4 regions of the Pseudomonas sp. AC532 genome follow, and region 1 is predicted to be linked to each of the others. Evidence: riboswitches for the same ligand, from Rfam matches in the RefSeq annotation. Region 1 holds a riboswitch; each other region holds the start of a gene.
What was found. Region 1 has a riboswitch for cobalamin ahead of ACZ0AV_RS14515 (CbtB domain-containing protein). Riboswitches for the same ligand answer to the same signal wherever they lie in the genome.

Region 1 (3,352 bases):
TTGTAGGAGCCGCGACCCCGCGGCGAATGGCGGCCGTTACGCGACGGCGCGGCACGGCTGCCATTTTCGCGCCGAGGCCGACGCTCCTACGCGAGCGGTGGTGTGCCGCAATCCATTGTAGGAGCCGCGATCCCGCGGCGAATGGCGGCCGTTACGCGACGGCGCGGCACGGCTGCCATTTTCGCGCCGAGGTCGACCCTACGCGAGTGGTGGTGTGCCGCAATCCATTGTAGGAGCCGCGACCCCGTGGCGAATGGCGGCCGTTACGCGACGGCGTGGCACGGCTGCCATTTTCGCGCCGAGGTCGACCCTACGCGAGTGGTGGTGTGCCGCAATCCATTGTAGGAGCCGCGACCCCGTGGCGAATGGCGGCCGTTACGCGACGGCGTGGCACGGCTGCGATCCTTCGCGCCGAGGTCGAGGCTCCTGTAGCTGGGCGGTTCTAGCACTCGATGCTGGCGACAGCTACCGTTGCCGCGGCGCTCTTGCGCTTGGTTATCCACAGGCGAGCGGGCTGGCCGCTCAGTTGCTCGGCCAGCGCCAGGGCACTGGCCTCGGCGACACTGGGGCTGCCGGTGACGCGCTGGGCGATGGGCGAACGATGGCTCAGGCGCGCATGGTAACCCGTCAGCACATCGACGGGCAGGAAGCTGATGGGCAGGCCCAGGTGCTCGGCCAATTGCAGCAATCCCGGCTCATCGGCCTTGTGTGCGCTGCTGGCCAGGGCGCTCAGCTCGCTGCTGTCGAGGCCGTGCTCGGCCAGCGCGTGGCCGAGCAGGGCGAGCAGTTCGGCCAGCGAACAGCCACGCCGACAACCCAGCCCGGCCACCAGGATCGCGGCTTCGCTCATGGCTGTCGCTGGCGCCCGTGGAACCAGGCTGCAACCAGGCCCAGTACAGCCCAGAACGCGGCGTTGGTCAGCAGTGAAGCGAGGATGAACTGCTGCTCCAGCGCCTGTGGAGCCAGGCTTTCATGAACCGCCGGGTGAGGCGCGCCGACCAGGTGGGGCAGGGCGAGGATCAGCACGCCAAGGGTGCGCAGCAGCCAGTGGCTGCCAAATGCCAACAGCGCCAGACCAGCCGCGGTCGAAGCCGCGGTGCCGATCCACCAGTACTGGCGCAGCACCAGTTCGGCGGCGGCGGTGCCAGGCAGTTCCGGCGGTAGCCCGGCCGAGGGCGCGAGTACGAAGGTCGCGAAACCGGCCAGGCCCCACAGCAGGCCCTGCCAGGTTTTCTCGGGCGCACGCAGGGTGAAGAGGCCGGCCAGCATCAGGGCGAAGCCGACAGCGACCACCAGGTTGCTCAGGGCGGTGGATAACAGGCGCTGCCAGCCGTCTTCCGGGCTCCACGCTTCGCCATCGTGGCCATGACCGCCGGCGCTGCCATGTTCATGTGCGCCGCTGGCAGCGTCGTGGTGGTGTTCGATGGCGGCTACCGGCTCTGCGCCTTCGAACGTCTCCGCCTGCAGGATCAGCGGCGTGACCCACAGGCTCTGCAACAAGGTCAGCACGATGGCGGCGAGCAGGCCGGCGAAGCCCGCAGTCTGGGCGACACGCGTGATCATCCTGGCATCCTCAGTGGCACGGGAACGCGGCGCTATGCCGGGTGTCATGGGCGGCATTGTGCAGGGCTTCGACGTGGGAGAACCCGGCAAAGAAGATCAACACGCTGCCAAGCAGGCAGCTGCCGATGGCCAGCACGATGCGCTGGGACAGGGAAACGGAGGACGGCGTGGCGGACGACAGAACGCTGCTGGGCATGATCGTGACCTTCTGGATGAGGTGAACGGTGCACAGGGACGCAGCGAGACGGCCCGCAATAGCAGGCAGCTATCGGCGCGTGCCCGCCCACCGCGGGTTGCCAAACGAACGATTCAGGCCGGTCTCCGGGCTCGCGATGATCACCATGCAGTGATGAGGATCGGCCTTCCCATGCTGTCGCACAGTGGCCAAAACGATCCTGGCTGTCGCTTACCGTTGCGGGGGCAGCGCCGGACTCGAACCGGCTTCCCGTTTCACCTCACGCACGGCGGCGTGAGACACCTGAAACAACCGCGCAAGAACACCATGGCGCAGCACGCGCGTCAACCTGTTGCAGGTCAGCCCGTGTTGACCGTACCGCAGCCTCTGCGTAGCCTTGCGCTGTCCGAGGTTCTCCATCTTGTATGGAGCTAAGAGGGAACACGGTAACGCCGTGGCTGCCCCCGCAACTGTGAACGACTGAACCCTTCACAAAGCCACTGCGATGCCGCGGGAAGGCGAAGGGGGCGCGTGATGCGCCAGTCGTGAGCCAGGAGACCTGCCTCGATAACGCTTTCGACAACCGGGCGGGGTGATCCGGTGATGCCTTCGCGCCAGCTCTGGCTGGTGCCTGCCATCCTATCGCCCGTTCGCCGTTTCTCCAGACGCCAGGGGCTCTCATGAAAACGCTCGCCAAACTTCCCGTCACCATCGTCACCGGCTTTCTCGGTGCCGGCAAGACCACCCTGCTGCGCCACATTCTGGAGAACGCCGAGGGCCGCCGGATCGCGGTGATCGTCAACGAGTTCGGCGAGCTGGGTATCGATGGTCAAATACTCCAGCAGTGCACCATCGGCTGCACCGAGGAAGAGGCCATTGGCCGTGTTTACGAGCTGGCCAACGGCTGCCTGTGCTGCACCGTGCAGGAAGAATTCTTCCCGGTGATGCGCGAACTGGTGGCGCGCCGTGGCGACCTCGACCACATCCTCATCGAAACCAGCGGCCTGGCCCTGCCCAAACCCCTGGTTCAGGCCTTCAACTGGCCGGAAATCCGCAACGCCTGCACCGTCGATGCGGTGATCACCGTGGTCGACAGCCCGGCCGTGGCTGCCGGCACCTTTGCAGCCTTCCCCGATCAGGTCGATGCTCAGCGCAAGCTCGACCCGAACCTCGATCATGAATCACCGCTGCATGAGCTGTTCGCCGACCAACTGGCCAGCGCCGACCTGGTGATTCTCAACAAGGCCGACCTGCTCGATGCCGATGCGCTGGCGGCGGTGCGTGCGGAAGTTGGTGAGGAGCTGCCGCCAGCGGTGAAGGTAGTGGAGGCCCATGGAGGTTCGTTGCCGCTCAACGTGCTGCTGGGGCTGAACAGCGAGACCGAGCTGCATATCGACGGCCGCAAGACCCACCATGACAACGAAGATGAAGACCACGATCACGACGAGTTCGACTCGTTCCACGTGGAACTACCGGAAACCGATGAGGCGCGCCTGTTAGCCGCACTGAAGGAAGTGGTGGCTCGCCACGGTATTCTGCGCATCAAGGGCTTCGTCGCCGTGCCGAACAAACCCATGCGCCTGCTGTTGCAGGGCGTGGGCCTGCGCTTCGACA
Region 2 (3,352 bases), 2.5 Mb from region 1:
GGCCTTCGCTTGCGGTCTGACGCTGCTGGCCGGTGTAGATCGGATGGGAGGCGCTGGACACGTCCAAGGCCACATAGGGATAGATGTTGCCGTCGCTGTGCTCGCGGGTCCGGTCAGTGCTGACCGTTGAGCCGATCAGCCAGTACGCATCAGCCGAAACGTCGTGAAACAGCACCGGGCGATAGTCGGGGTGGATACCGGGTTTCATAAGACCTCCAAGGCAATTGTTATAAAGTAACAATAACAGTCTTGTTGATTTTGGTTCTCATTTCAACCCGTTGTGCTGAATTTTTGAGCACGGCTTCATGGCGGGCGCGTGGCCTGTTCTCGTCCACCAAAAACAGTTTGCTTAAATGTTATAATATAACAATAATGCTGCCGCTATAGACGGTGTTATAAACGGTCCAGCCCCCCGGTATCGGCGACGATTCTGCACAAACCACGGCAAAGCGGTGCCGGGGCGTGGCTGAATCGTTTAAGATGCCGCCCGCCGGTTTCCACCAGGAATTAATAGGGAATCCGTAGCCACCGCAGTGGCCAAACGGAACTGCCCCCGCAACTGTAGGTACCGAGCACGGCTGCACTCGTGTCACTGGGATCGCTCCCGGGAAGGCCGCTGCCGTGCCATGACGTACCAGTCAGGAGACCTGCCGGCATGGGTCTGGTCCGCTGCATTGGCAGCGCATCGGGCGTCAGTAGTCGAACCAGCCGGCGGGGTGTCCGGGAGGGGGCATCCGTGATCACCGTCCATACGAGGGGCGGTGCGGCCAAGGCCGTTTGGCGTGATGTGTTCTCCAGCCTGCGCACTGCCGTTTATGCGTATCCGTTGATTGGGAGATCACCCGCATGTCCGTGTCTCGTATCGCCGTTCTTGCCGCCACCCTCGGCCTGTCCAGCCTGGCAGCGGCCGCTGGCCCGACGCACTACCCGTTGACGCTCGAAAACTGCGGCCACTCGCTGAGCTTCACGGCAGCGCCGACGAGCGTGGTGACCATCGGCCAGGCCGCCAGCGAAATCCTCTATACCCTGGGCCTGGGTGATCGCCTGGCCGGCACCTCGCTGTGGTTCAGCCACGTGCTGCCCGAATTCGAAGCACAGAACGCCAAGGTCGAGCGGCTGGCAGACAACGAGCCGAGCTTCGAGGCGGTGATCAACAAGCGCCCCGGTCTGGTTGCCGTGCAGTTCGAATGGATGGTCGGCAAGCAGGGCGTGGTCGGCACCCGCGAGCAGTTCCATGGGCTGAATGTGCCCACCTACATCATGCCCACCGATTGCGAGGGCAAGGACAACCTGGTCGGTGCCGACGGCACCCGCCTGCAGCCGTTCCAGATCGACAGCCTGTACGCCAGCGTGCGAGAGCTGGCGACGATTTTCGACGTCCAGGCCGAAGGCGAGCAACTGGTCGGCAGCTTGCAGGCGCGCCTCGCCACTGCGGTCGCTGGCGCCGAGCAGCGCCAGGCCGGGGACGTTTCCGCCGCGTTCTGGTTCTCCAGTGCCGACCTCGACCTGGACCCTTACATGGCCGGCCAGAAGGGCGTTGCCGATTACATGATGAAGTCTCTGGGCCTGCGCAACGTGGTCGAATCCAGCGAGGAATGGCCCACCGTCGGCTGGGAAACCCTGGCCAAGGCCAACCCTAGCGTCCTGGTGCTGGCACGCATGGACCGTCGCCGTTACCCCGCCGACGACGTGGCGAAGAAACTCGAGTTCCTGCGCAACGACCCGGTCGCCAAGCACATGGATGCGGTCAAGAACGGCCGCATCGTGATTCTCGACGCCGATGGCATGCAGGCCTCGTTGCGCATGATCACCGGCATCGAAACCCTGGCCAAGGCCGTTGACGGGTTCGATATCAAACGATGATCACGCGCGGCTCTCGTCTGTTCTTGCTGACCTTGGCCTGCCTGTCGTTGCTGGCCGTCGCGGTGATCGCCGGGGTGGCCCTGGGCGAGACGCGGATTTCGCTGTCCGTGGTCTTCCAGGTGCTGGCCAACAAGCTGTTCGGCGCAGGCTTCGTGCTTGATCCGATCGACGAGGGCATCGTCTGGAACTACCGCCTGACCCGCGCGCTGGTCGCTGCCGGCTGTGGCGCGGGGCTGGCGGTATGCGGCGTGGTGCTGCAGGCGCTGCTGCGCAATCCACTGGCTGATCCTTACCTGCTGGGCATATCCGCGGGCGCCTCGACGGGCGCGGTGTCGGTGGCATTGCTGGGACTTGGCGCGGGTATGCTGTCGCTGTCGATGGGCGCGTTTCTCGGCGCCATCGCGGCATTCAGCCTGGTCGCCTTGCTGGCTCGTGCGGCGGGCGGCGGCGCGTTGAACGGCACCGGGCAGATCATTCTCGCCGGTATCGCCGGCTCCCAGCTGTTCAACGCCATGACCTCGTTTCTGATCACCAAATCGGCCAGTGCGGAACAGGCGCGCGGCATCATGTTCTGGCTGCTCGGCAACCTCAGTGGGGTCAACTGGCACGACGTGGCCCTGGCCGTGCCGGTGGCGCTGGCCGGCGTGCTGCTGGTGGCCTGGCACACCCGCGCGCTGGACGCCTTCACCTTCGGGGTGGAATCGGCGGCGTCGCTCGGGGTGCCGGTGCGCCGTGTGCAGGCCACGCTGATCGCCTGCACGGCGCTGGTGACAGCGGTGATGGTGTCGATCGTCGGCTCCATCGGTTTCGTCGGGCTGGTGATTCCCCATGCCGCGCGCCTCCTGGTCGGTGTTCGGCATGGCCGGCTGGTGCCGGTGGCGGCGCTCACCGGCGCGGTGTTCCTGATCGCGGCCGACGTGCTGTCGCGCACGGTGATCAAGGGCCAGGTACTGCCGATCGGGGTGGTGACTGCGCTGATCGGCGCGCCGGCCTTTGCGGTGATTCTGGTGCGTGGGAGGCGAGTGCGGTGAGCTGTGTGCTGCAATGCAACGGCCTGGGCTGGGCGGTCAAGGGACGCGCCATCGTCGCTGACGTCGACCTGCAGGTGCGCCAGGGAGAAACCCTTGGCCTGATCGGCCCCAATGGCTCGGGCAAGTCGACCCTGCTCAAGCTGCTGTCCGGCATCCGCACGCCAGGCAGTGGTCAGGTGCAGTTGCATGGCAAACCCCTGGCGCGGCTGAGCCGACGAGAGGTGGCCCGGCAGTTGGCGTTCGTAGAGCAGCAGGCCGACACTGGCGACGCGGTGACGGTACGCGATGCTGTCGAACTGGGCCGCACGCCCTGGCTGTCGGCGCTACAGCCGTGGTCGAGCGAGGATCAGCGGATCGTCGACCAGGCGCTGACCGATGTCGACATGGCCGAAATGCCTGAGCGGGCCTGGGCCACGCTGTCCGGCGGCGAGCGTCAGCGTGTGCATATCGCCCGCGCG
Region 3 (3,352 bases), 2.1 Mb from region 1:
CGTGAGGAGCTGGGCATGCAGCTGCCACGGTCCACCCGCGAAATGATCAACATCGATGCGCCGCTGGTCGAGCGCAAGGCACTGGAGCGTGGCGATCTGGTGTTCTTCAGCACCAACGGTCGCAATCGTGTCAGTCATGCCGGTATCTACCTGGGTGACAACCAATTCATCCATTCGTCGAGCAGCCGCAGCGGTGGCGTACGCATCGACAGCCTGGATGATCGTTACTGGAAGCGCACCTTCATAGAGGCCAAGCGGGTTCTGGCGCTGGCGCCTGCCGAGCACATGGCTTCCCAGCACTGAGCCAGGCGAATGCCCACTTTCGAAGGTGGGCAACATCCTCATAGTTTTCAAGCGACTGCGGCGTAAAGCTAAAGCTTGCACTGCAGTTGCGAACGGGGCAGAGTAGGGCGCATTCAGGCTCCAGGATCGTCCGTCCATGACTGCCACCGTCCGCATCGCCTTCCTGCTGCTTGCCGCGCTGCTCAGCGCCTGCTCCAGTCGTCCCCCCGTACCTGCCCCGCAGCCCGTGGTACTGGCGCCCGCGCCCGGCACCTATCAGGGCGGCGCTGACGACGTGCTGTTCCGGGCACTGGGGCTGGTAGGAACGCCTTACCGCTATGGCGGCAACACACCTGCCAGCGGCTTCGATTGCAGTGGCCTGATCGGTTTCGTGTACCGCGATGCGGCGGGCATTCAACTGCCTCGCTCAACCCGTGAGCTGATCAGCATGCGGGCACCGGTCGTCGGCCGTGAGGCCCTGCGCAGCGGCGACCTGGTGTTCTTCGCCACCAATGGTGGCCGCCAGGTGAGCCATGCCGGCATCTACGTTGGCGAAGGGCGTTTCGTGCATGCGCCGTCCTCTGGTGGCACGGTGCGTCTGGACAGTCTCGCCAACACCTACTGGCAGCGGACCTACATCGAAGCCAAGCGGGTCTTCCCCGTCGAGCTGGCCAGCCATCCCTGATGCTTCATTCGGCACCTGCCGCGCGTCGGCAGCCGGCTGTTGGCATCCGGTTGGCACGCAAGCCGAAAAAGACCGCATGAGGCTAACGCGTTCTGGCGCCGCCTGCAGGTGAGCCAGGCCCTTCATGTGTCGTGGCAGCCAGTGATTCGCCTGCATCGGCACGCCCCTCTTTGCCCGAACGCAATGGGCGCTCGATCCGTTGCCTGGCTCTGGCTCCTGGCATCGAACAGATTCTGCGTCTTCGATTGACGCTGACGTGACCAATCCTTAACCTTCCCGGCTTGCTTCAGGTGTCCCCGGTTTTGGCTGGGGGTGAAACTGGGAAGTCGGTGCGCCGCTGCCTCTGCAGGCGGGCAATGCCGACGCTGCCCCCGCAACGGTAAACGAGCCCAACCCCGCTTTTCGCCATCTGTATCGACGATACGTGAAGGCCGCGTGGGTGGCTGCGCCTAACCAGGCGTAGCGCTCGCAAGCCCGGAGACCGGCCTGTTGCTTTTTCCAGGGTTGCGCGGTGGGCGCGGCCGGCGCACGACCGACCCGGTCAGCTCCTGCCCGTTCCTGCGTGAATCCGTTTTCGTCCGGCATGAACCCTGTTCTGGCGGACCGTTTCACCTGCGTGGCCTGAAGGCCCGGCGCCGAGGAGCTGTCATGACCCCATCCGCAACCCGTGAATCCGCAGAGCGTGACGCCCGGCACAACGCCCGCATGGCGCGCAAGAAGGCGCTGATGGACGAGAAAATCGCCGGAGCCCAGAACGAATATGGGTTGCTGCTGGTGCACAGCGGCAATGGCAAGGGCAAGAGCAGCTCGGCTTTCGGCATGGTCGCCCGGGCGCTTGGGCATGGCCTCAAGGTCGGCGTGGTGCAGTTCATCAAGGGCGGCATGAGCACTGGCGAAGAGCAGTTCTTCCGACGCTTTCCCGACGAAGTCAGCTACCACGTGATGGGCGAGGGCTACACCTGGGACACCCAGGACCGCCAGCGCGATATCGAAAAAGCCGTTCAGGCCTGGGAAGTCGCCCGGCAACTGCTGAACGATCCGCAGATCGCCCTGGTGGTGCTGGACGAGCTGAACATCGCCCTCAAGCATGGCTACCTCGACCTGGACGTGGTACTGCGCGACATCGAGTCGCGGCCCGAGCTGCAGCATGTCGTGGCGACCGGCCGTGGCGCGCCGCCCGCGCTGCTGGAAGCCGCCGACACCGTCACCGAGATGACCCTGGTCAAGCACGCGTTCAAATCCGGCGTCAAAGCGCAGAAAGGCGTCGAGTTTTGACCAGCACCATGCCGACCGGCGAAGCGGATCAACGCGCAGCGCGCCATTGCCCGGCATTGCTGATCGCGGCGCCGGCCTCGGGGCAGGGCAAGACCACCGTCACCGCTGCCCTGGCGCGCCTGCACACGCGCCAGGGAAAGCGGGTGCGGGTGTTCAAGTGTGGCCCCGACTTTCTCGACCCCATGATTCTCTCCCGAGCCAGTGGCAACCCGGTGTATCAGCTGGACCTGTGGATGGTCGGCGAGGCCGAAAGCCGTCGTCTGCTGTGGGAAGCGGCCGGTGAGGCAGACCTGATTCTTATCGAAGGCGTGATGGGCCTTTTCGATGGCTCGCCATCCGCCGCCGACCTGGCACGTCGTTTCGGTGTACCGGTGCTGGGCGTGATCGACGGTTCGGCCATGGCGCAGACCTTTGGTGCACTGGCGGTCGGCCTGGCCAGCTATCAGCCCGATTTGCCGTTCTCCGGTGTGCTCGGCAACCGCGTCAATCCGGGCCGCCACAACGATCTGATTCGTGACAGCCTGCCTGCCTCGATCCACTGGTACGGTTCATTGCCGCGCAGCCCAGCGATCGAGTTGCCGAGCCGCCACTTGGGGCTGGTGCAGGCCGCCGAACTCGCCGACCTCGACGTGCGTCTGGACACCGCCGCCGACGCCCTCGCGCAGACGGCGACGGTAACCCTGCCGCCACCGGTGACGTTCTCAGCTCCTGCGGTAGCGCCGCTGGAGCCGCTGCTCGCCGGCGTGCGTATCGGCGTGGCGCGCGATGCCTCCTTTGCGTTCACCTACCAGGCCAACCTCGATTTGCTCGAGCAGATGGGCGCGAGCCTGGTGTTCTTCAGCCCGCTTACTGATCAGGCGTTGCCAGAGGTGGACAGCCTGTATCTGCCCGGCGGTTACCCCGAACTGCACCTGCAGGCGCTGGGCGCGAACCGCTCGATGATCGAGGCCATCAGCGCCCATCAGCGGGCCGGCAAGCCGATCCTCGCGGAATGCGGGGGCATGCTCTACCTGCTCGACTCGCTGAGCGACGTGGCCGGCGAGCGCGTCGAACTGGCGGGGCTGGTACCCGGCCAGGCGCAGATGCAGAAGCGCCTGGTCGCGCTCGCGC
Region 4 (3,352 bases), 110 kb from region 1:
CGCCGATGAAGATGGCGTCTGGCGCGGCCAGCCCGTCGAGAGCCTCGGGCGCGCGCCCGGCCACCAGTTGCAGACCCGGCACGCCAAGGGCATCGCGATTGTGGGCGATGTGCGCCTGGCGCCCCTCGTCCGCCTCGATGGCGATGGCGCGGCAACCTGGATGCGCGCGCAGCCATTCGATACCGATGGAGCCGCAACCGGCACCGACGTCCCAGAGCAGCTCGCCGGGCAACGGCGCCAGGCGCGCCAGGGTGATGGCGCGCACGTCGCGCTTGGTCAGTTGGCCGTCATGGCGATAGGCATCGTCCGGCAGGCCGGGCGTCAGCGGCAGGCGCCTGGCGTCATCGCCGGCCACGCAGTCGATGGCGACCAGGTTGAGGTCCGCCGCGCGGGCCAGGGACCAGCCTTCGGCCAGCCCCTCGACGCGCCGCTCGCGCTCACCCCCGAGGTGTTCGAAGACGCACAGGCGGCTGGGGCCGAAGCCGCGCTCGCGCAGCAACGTGGCGATGGCCGCCGGGCTGTCGCCGTCGTTGCTCAGCACCAGCAGGCGCACGCCCGGATGAATCTGTGCATGGAGCGCCGCCAATGGTCGGCCAACCAGCGAGACCAGCGGCGTGCTCTGCAGCGGCCAGCCCAGGCGAGCCGCTGCCAGTGAGCAGGATGACGGCGCCGGCAGGATGTGCAGTTCCTCACTCGGCAGCTCGCGGGCCAGGCTGGCACCAACACCGAAGAACATCGGGTCGCCGCTGGCCAGCACACACACTGGCGTGCCGCGGCGCTCCAGCACCGGCGCCAGGGAAAAGGGCCTGGGCCATTCCAGGCGCGTGGCGCCGATGCAGCGTGGCAGCAGGCCCAACTGGCGCTCGCTGCCAAACACCTGGCTCGCCTTGAGCAGCGCGTGCCGCGCCGCCTTGCCGAGGCCGGCGTAGCCGTCTTCTCCAATGCCCACGACGGTCAGCCAGGGTGTCATGTGGTTTTCCTCATTAACCTTGATGGGTATCGTCGCTGCGCTCCTCGACCCATCCTACGATCTGATGCCGTGGAGCCTCGCCATGGGCGACAGCGTTGCGGCCAGCGCTACCGGCACCATTCGCTATCCGACGACGCGGCTTTTCATCCCGGCGGGCAAAGCGGGCATAATAGCGCCTTCGTCGGTGTCCGTCGGCTACGTGGTACGTAGACGCGGGCCTAAGAGGGAACACGAGAAAACCTGTTCAATAGCTAGCGAGCTAGAGCCCTGCAAGGCGGAAATCGGCGAGGAAGCGGAGTGTACTGCTGTACACGAGCATTCCGAGACGGTTTCTAACGCGGCAGGGCCGACACGCAGCAGATATTGGGCAGGTTTTCCGCCGTGGCTGCCCCCGCAACTGTTGCAGCGAGCGCCTGCGCCAATCGCCACTGGGAAACCGGGAAGGCCGGCCATGCGCCATGACCTGCGAGCCAGGAGACCTGCCGACGGATTCAGTCGCATGAGCCCACACCGGGCGGGGTGTCCCGGTGATAGAAGCGCAATCTTCTCTGGCCTATCCTCGAACGGATGCCCATGTGACCCGACCCCGGTGATCCGTTGAAACAGGCCCAGTTCCGTCCAGCTCCAGCCATTCGCCCCTCGGCCTGTCCGGGGTTGCTGCGTATCGTACAGGCGAAGGATGGCGGTATCTGCCGGGTCAAGCTGGCCGGCGGCCACCTCGCCGCCGCGCAGGCCGAGCGCATCGCCGCCGCCGCACAACGCCACGCAGGCGGGGTGATCGAGGCCACCAACCGCGCCAACCTGCAGATTCGCGGCATCCGCCTCGGCAGTGAAGACGCGCTGATCGGCGAGTTGCTGGCCGTCGGTCTGGGCCCCCGCTCGCCAGGCGCCGATGACGTGCGTAACCTGATGCTCAGCCCGGCCGCCGGCATCGATGCGCAGGCGCTTGTGGATATCTCGCCCCTGGCTGCGCAACTGCTGACGACACTGGAAAACACCCCGCGCCTGCATGCGCTGTCGCCCAAGTTCGCCCTGCTGCTTGACGGCGGCGAGCGCCTGGCGATGCTCGAACACCCCCACGACATCTGGCTCAGCGCCCTGCCGCTTGCTGACGGTATTGGCTATGCCTTTGGCCTGGCCGGCTGCCCACCGGGGCTGGCCGAGGATGCCCCGGCGCTTGGCATCGTGCCTGCGGCCCAGGCCCATGATCTGGTGATCGCAGTGCTCGAGCTGTTTCTCGACCTCGCCACGCCCGAGCAGACGCGCATGCGTCATCTGCTGGAGAACCATCCACCTGCGATGTTGCTGCAGCGCCTGCGCGAACGCCTGGGCGACGTACTGGTGAACGCCGACGGCTGGCGACGCCCAGCTGCTGCAGCGCAAGCTCATATCGGCATCGGCAGCCAACGCCAGCCGGGCCGCGTGCATGTCGGTGCCGTGCCGCCGCTGGGCCGGCTCAATGCCGAGCAGTTAGTGGGCCTCGCCGCACTGGCGCGCCGCCTGGGCGATGGCAGCCTGCGCCTGACCCCCTGGCAAAGCGTGCTGCTGCCGAACGTGGCCGAGGCCGATGGCGAGGCAACCGCCCAGGCGTTGCAAGGGCTTGGCCTGTTGACCGATAAGGCGGCGCCGCTGACCCGCCTTATCGCCTGCACGGGCGCCAGCGGTTGCGCCAAGGGGCTGGCCGACACCAAAGCCGATGCCCTGCGCGTGGCCGACCACCTGCCCGCCGACAGCCAGCAACCAGGCATTCATCTGACGGGCTGCCGCCGCTCTTGCGCTGCCGCCCACCGCGCGCCCTTCACCCTGCTGGCCGTTGCCGAGGGTCGCTACGACCTGTACGCGCGCCAACCACTCGGCACTGGTTTCGGCCACCTGCTGGGCCACCACCTGACACCCGACGAAGCCGGCGAACTGCTGGCTGCGCTCCCCGCTACCCGGAGTTTCACCCGATGACCGATTACATCCGCGATGGTCAGGAGATCTATCGCAATTCCTTCGCCATCATCCGCGCCGAGGCCGACCTGAGCGCCATTCCGGCGGATCTGGAGAAGCTCGCGGTGCGGGTCATCCACGCCTGCGGCATGGTCGACGTGGTGCAGGACCTGCGCTTTTCACCTGGCGCCGGTGCGGCTGGCCGCCAGGCCCTGACCAACGGCGCGCCGATTCTCTGCGACGCCCGCATGGTCGCCGAGGGCGTGACCCGTGCCCGCCTGCAAGGCGCCAACCCGGTAATCTGTACCCTCAATGATGCCGGCGTGCCAGAGTTGGCCAAGAAGCTGGGCAACACCCGCTCGGCGGTGGCCCTGGAGCACTGGCGCGAGCACCTCGAAGGCGCGGTGGTGGTGATCGGCAATGCGCCCACCGCGTTGTTCTACCTGCTCG

Region 2: linked by a shared signal. The riboswitch ahead of ACZ0AV_RS02735 (ABC transporter substrate-binding protein) and the one ahead of ACZ0AV_RS14515 (CbtB domain-containing protein) in region 1 are both predicted to bind cobalamin.
Region 3: linked by a shared signal. The riboswitch ahead of cobO (cob(I)yrinic acid a,c-diamide adenosyltransferase) and the one ahead of ACZ0AV_RS14515 (CbtB domain-containing protein) in region 1 are both predicted to bind cobalamin.
Region 4: linked by a shared signal. The riboswitch ahead of cobG (precorrin-3B synthase) and the one ahead of ACZ0AV_RS14515 (CbtB domain-containing protein) in region 1 are both predicted to bind cobalamin.

What each region holds. Positions count from the first base shown of each region.
Region 1 is NZ_OZ409888.1:3,080,587-3,083,938, forward strand. Features, by position in the region: gene ACZ0AV_RS14505 (cobalamin biosynthesis protein) at 443-850, opposite strand; gene ACZ0AV_RS14510 (CbtA family protein) at 847-1,563, opposite strand; gene ACZ0AV_RS14515 (CbtB domain-containing protein) at 1,574-1,759, opposite strand; cobalamin riboswitch at 1,859-2,060, opposite strand; cobalamin riboswitch at 2,131-2,319, shown strand; gene cobW (cobalamin biosynthesis protein CobW) at 2,419-3,352, shown strand, end outside.
Region 2 is NZ_OZ409888.1:567,941-571,292, reverse strand. Features, by position in the region: gene ACZ0AV_RS02740 (type B 50S ribosomal protein L31) at 1-208, opposite strand, end outside; cobalamin riboswitch at 475-669, shown strand; gene ACZ0AV_RS02735 (ABC transporter substrate-binding protein) at 847-1,863, shown strand; gene ACZ0AV_RS02730 (FecCD family ABC transporter permease) at 1,860-2,894, shown strand; gene ACZ0AV_RS02725 (ABC transporter ATP-binding protein) at 2,891-3,352, shown strand, end outside.
Region 3 is NZ_OZ409888.1:957,191-960,542, reverse strand. Features, by position in the region: gene ACZ0AV_RS04635 (C40 family peptidase) at 1-303, shown strand, start outside; gene ACZ0AV_RS04630 (C40 family peptidase) at 440-967, shown strand; cobalamin riboswitch at 1,239-1,471, shown strand; gene cobO (cob(I)yrinic acid a,c-diamide adenosyltransferase) at 1,616-2,242, shown strand; gene ACZ0AV_RS04620 (cobyrinic acid a,c-diamide synthase CobB) at 2,251-3,352, shown strand, end outside.
Region 4 is NZ_OZ409888.1:2,975,282-2,978,633, forward strand. Features, by position in the region: gene cbiE (precorrin-6y C5,15-methyltransferase (decarboxylating) subunit CbiE) at 1-970, opposite strand, end outside; cobalamin riboswitch at 1,136-1,471, shown strand; gene cobG (precorrin-3B synthase) at 1,568-2,923, shown strand; gene ACZ0AV_RS14030 (precorrin-8X methylmutase) at 2,920-3,352, shown strand, end outside.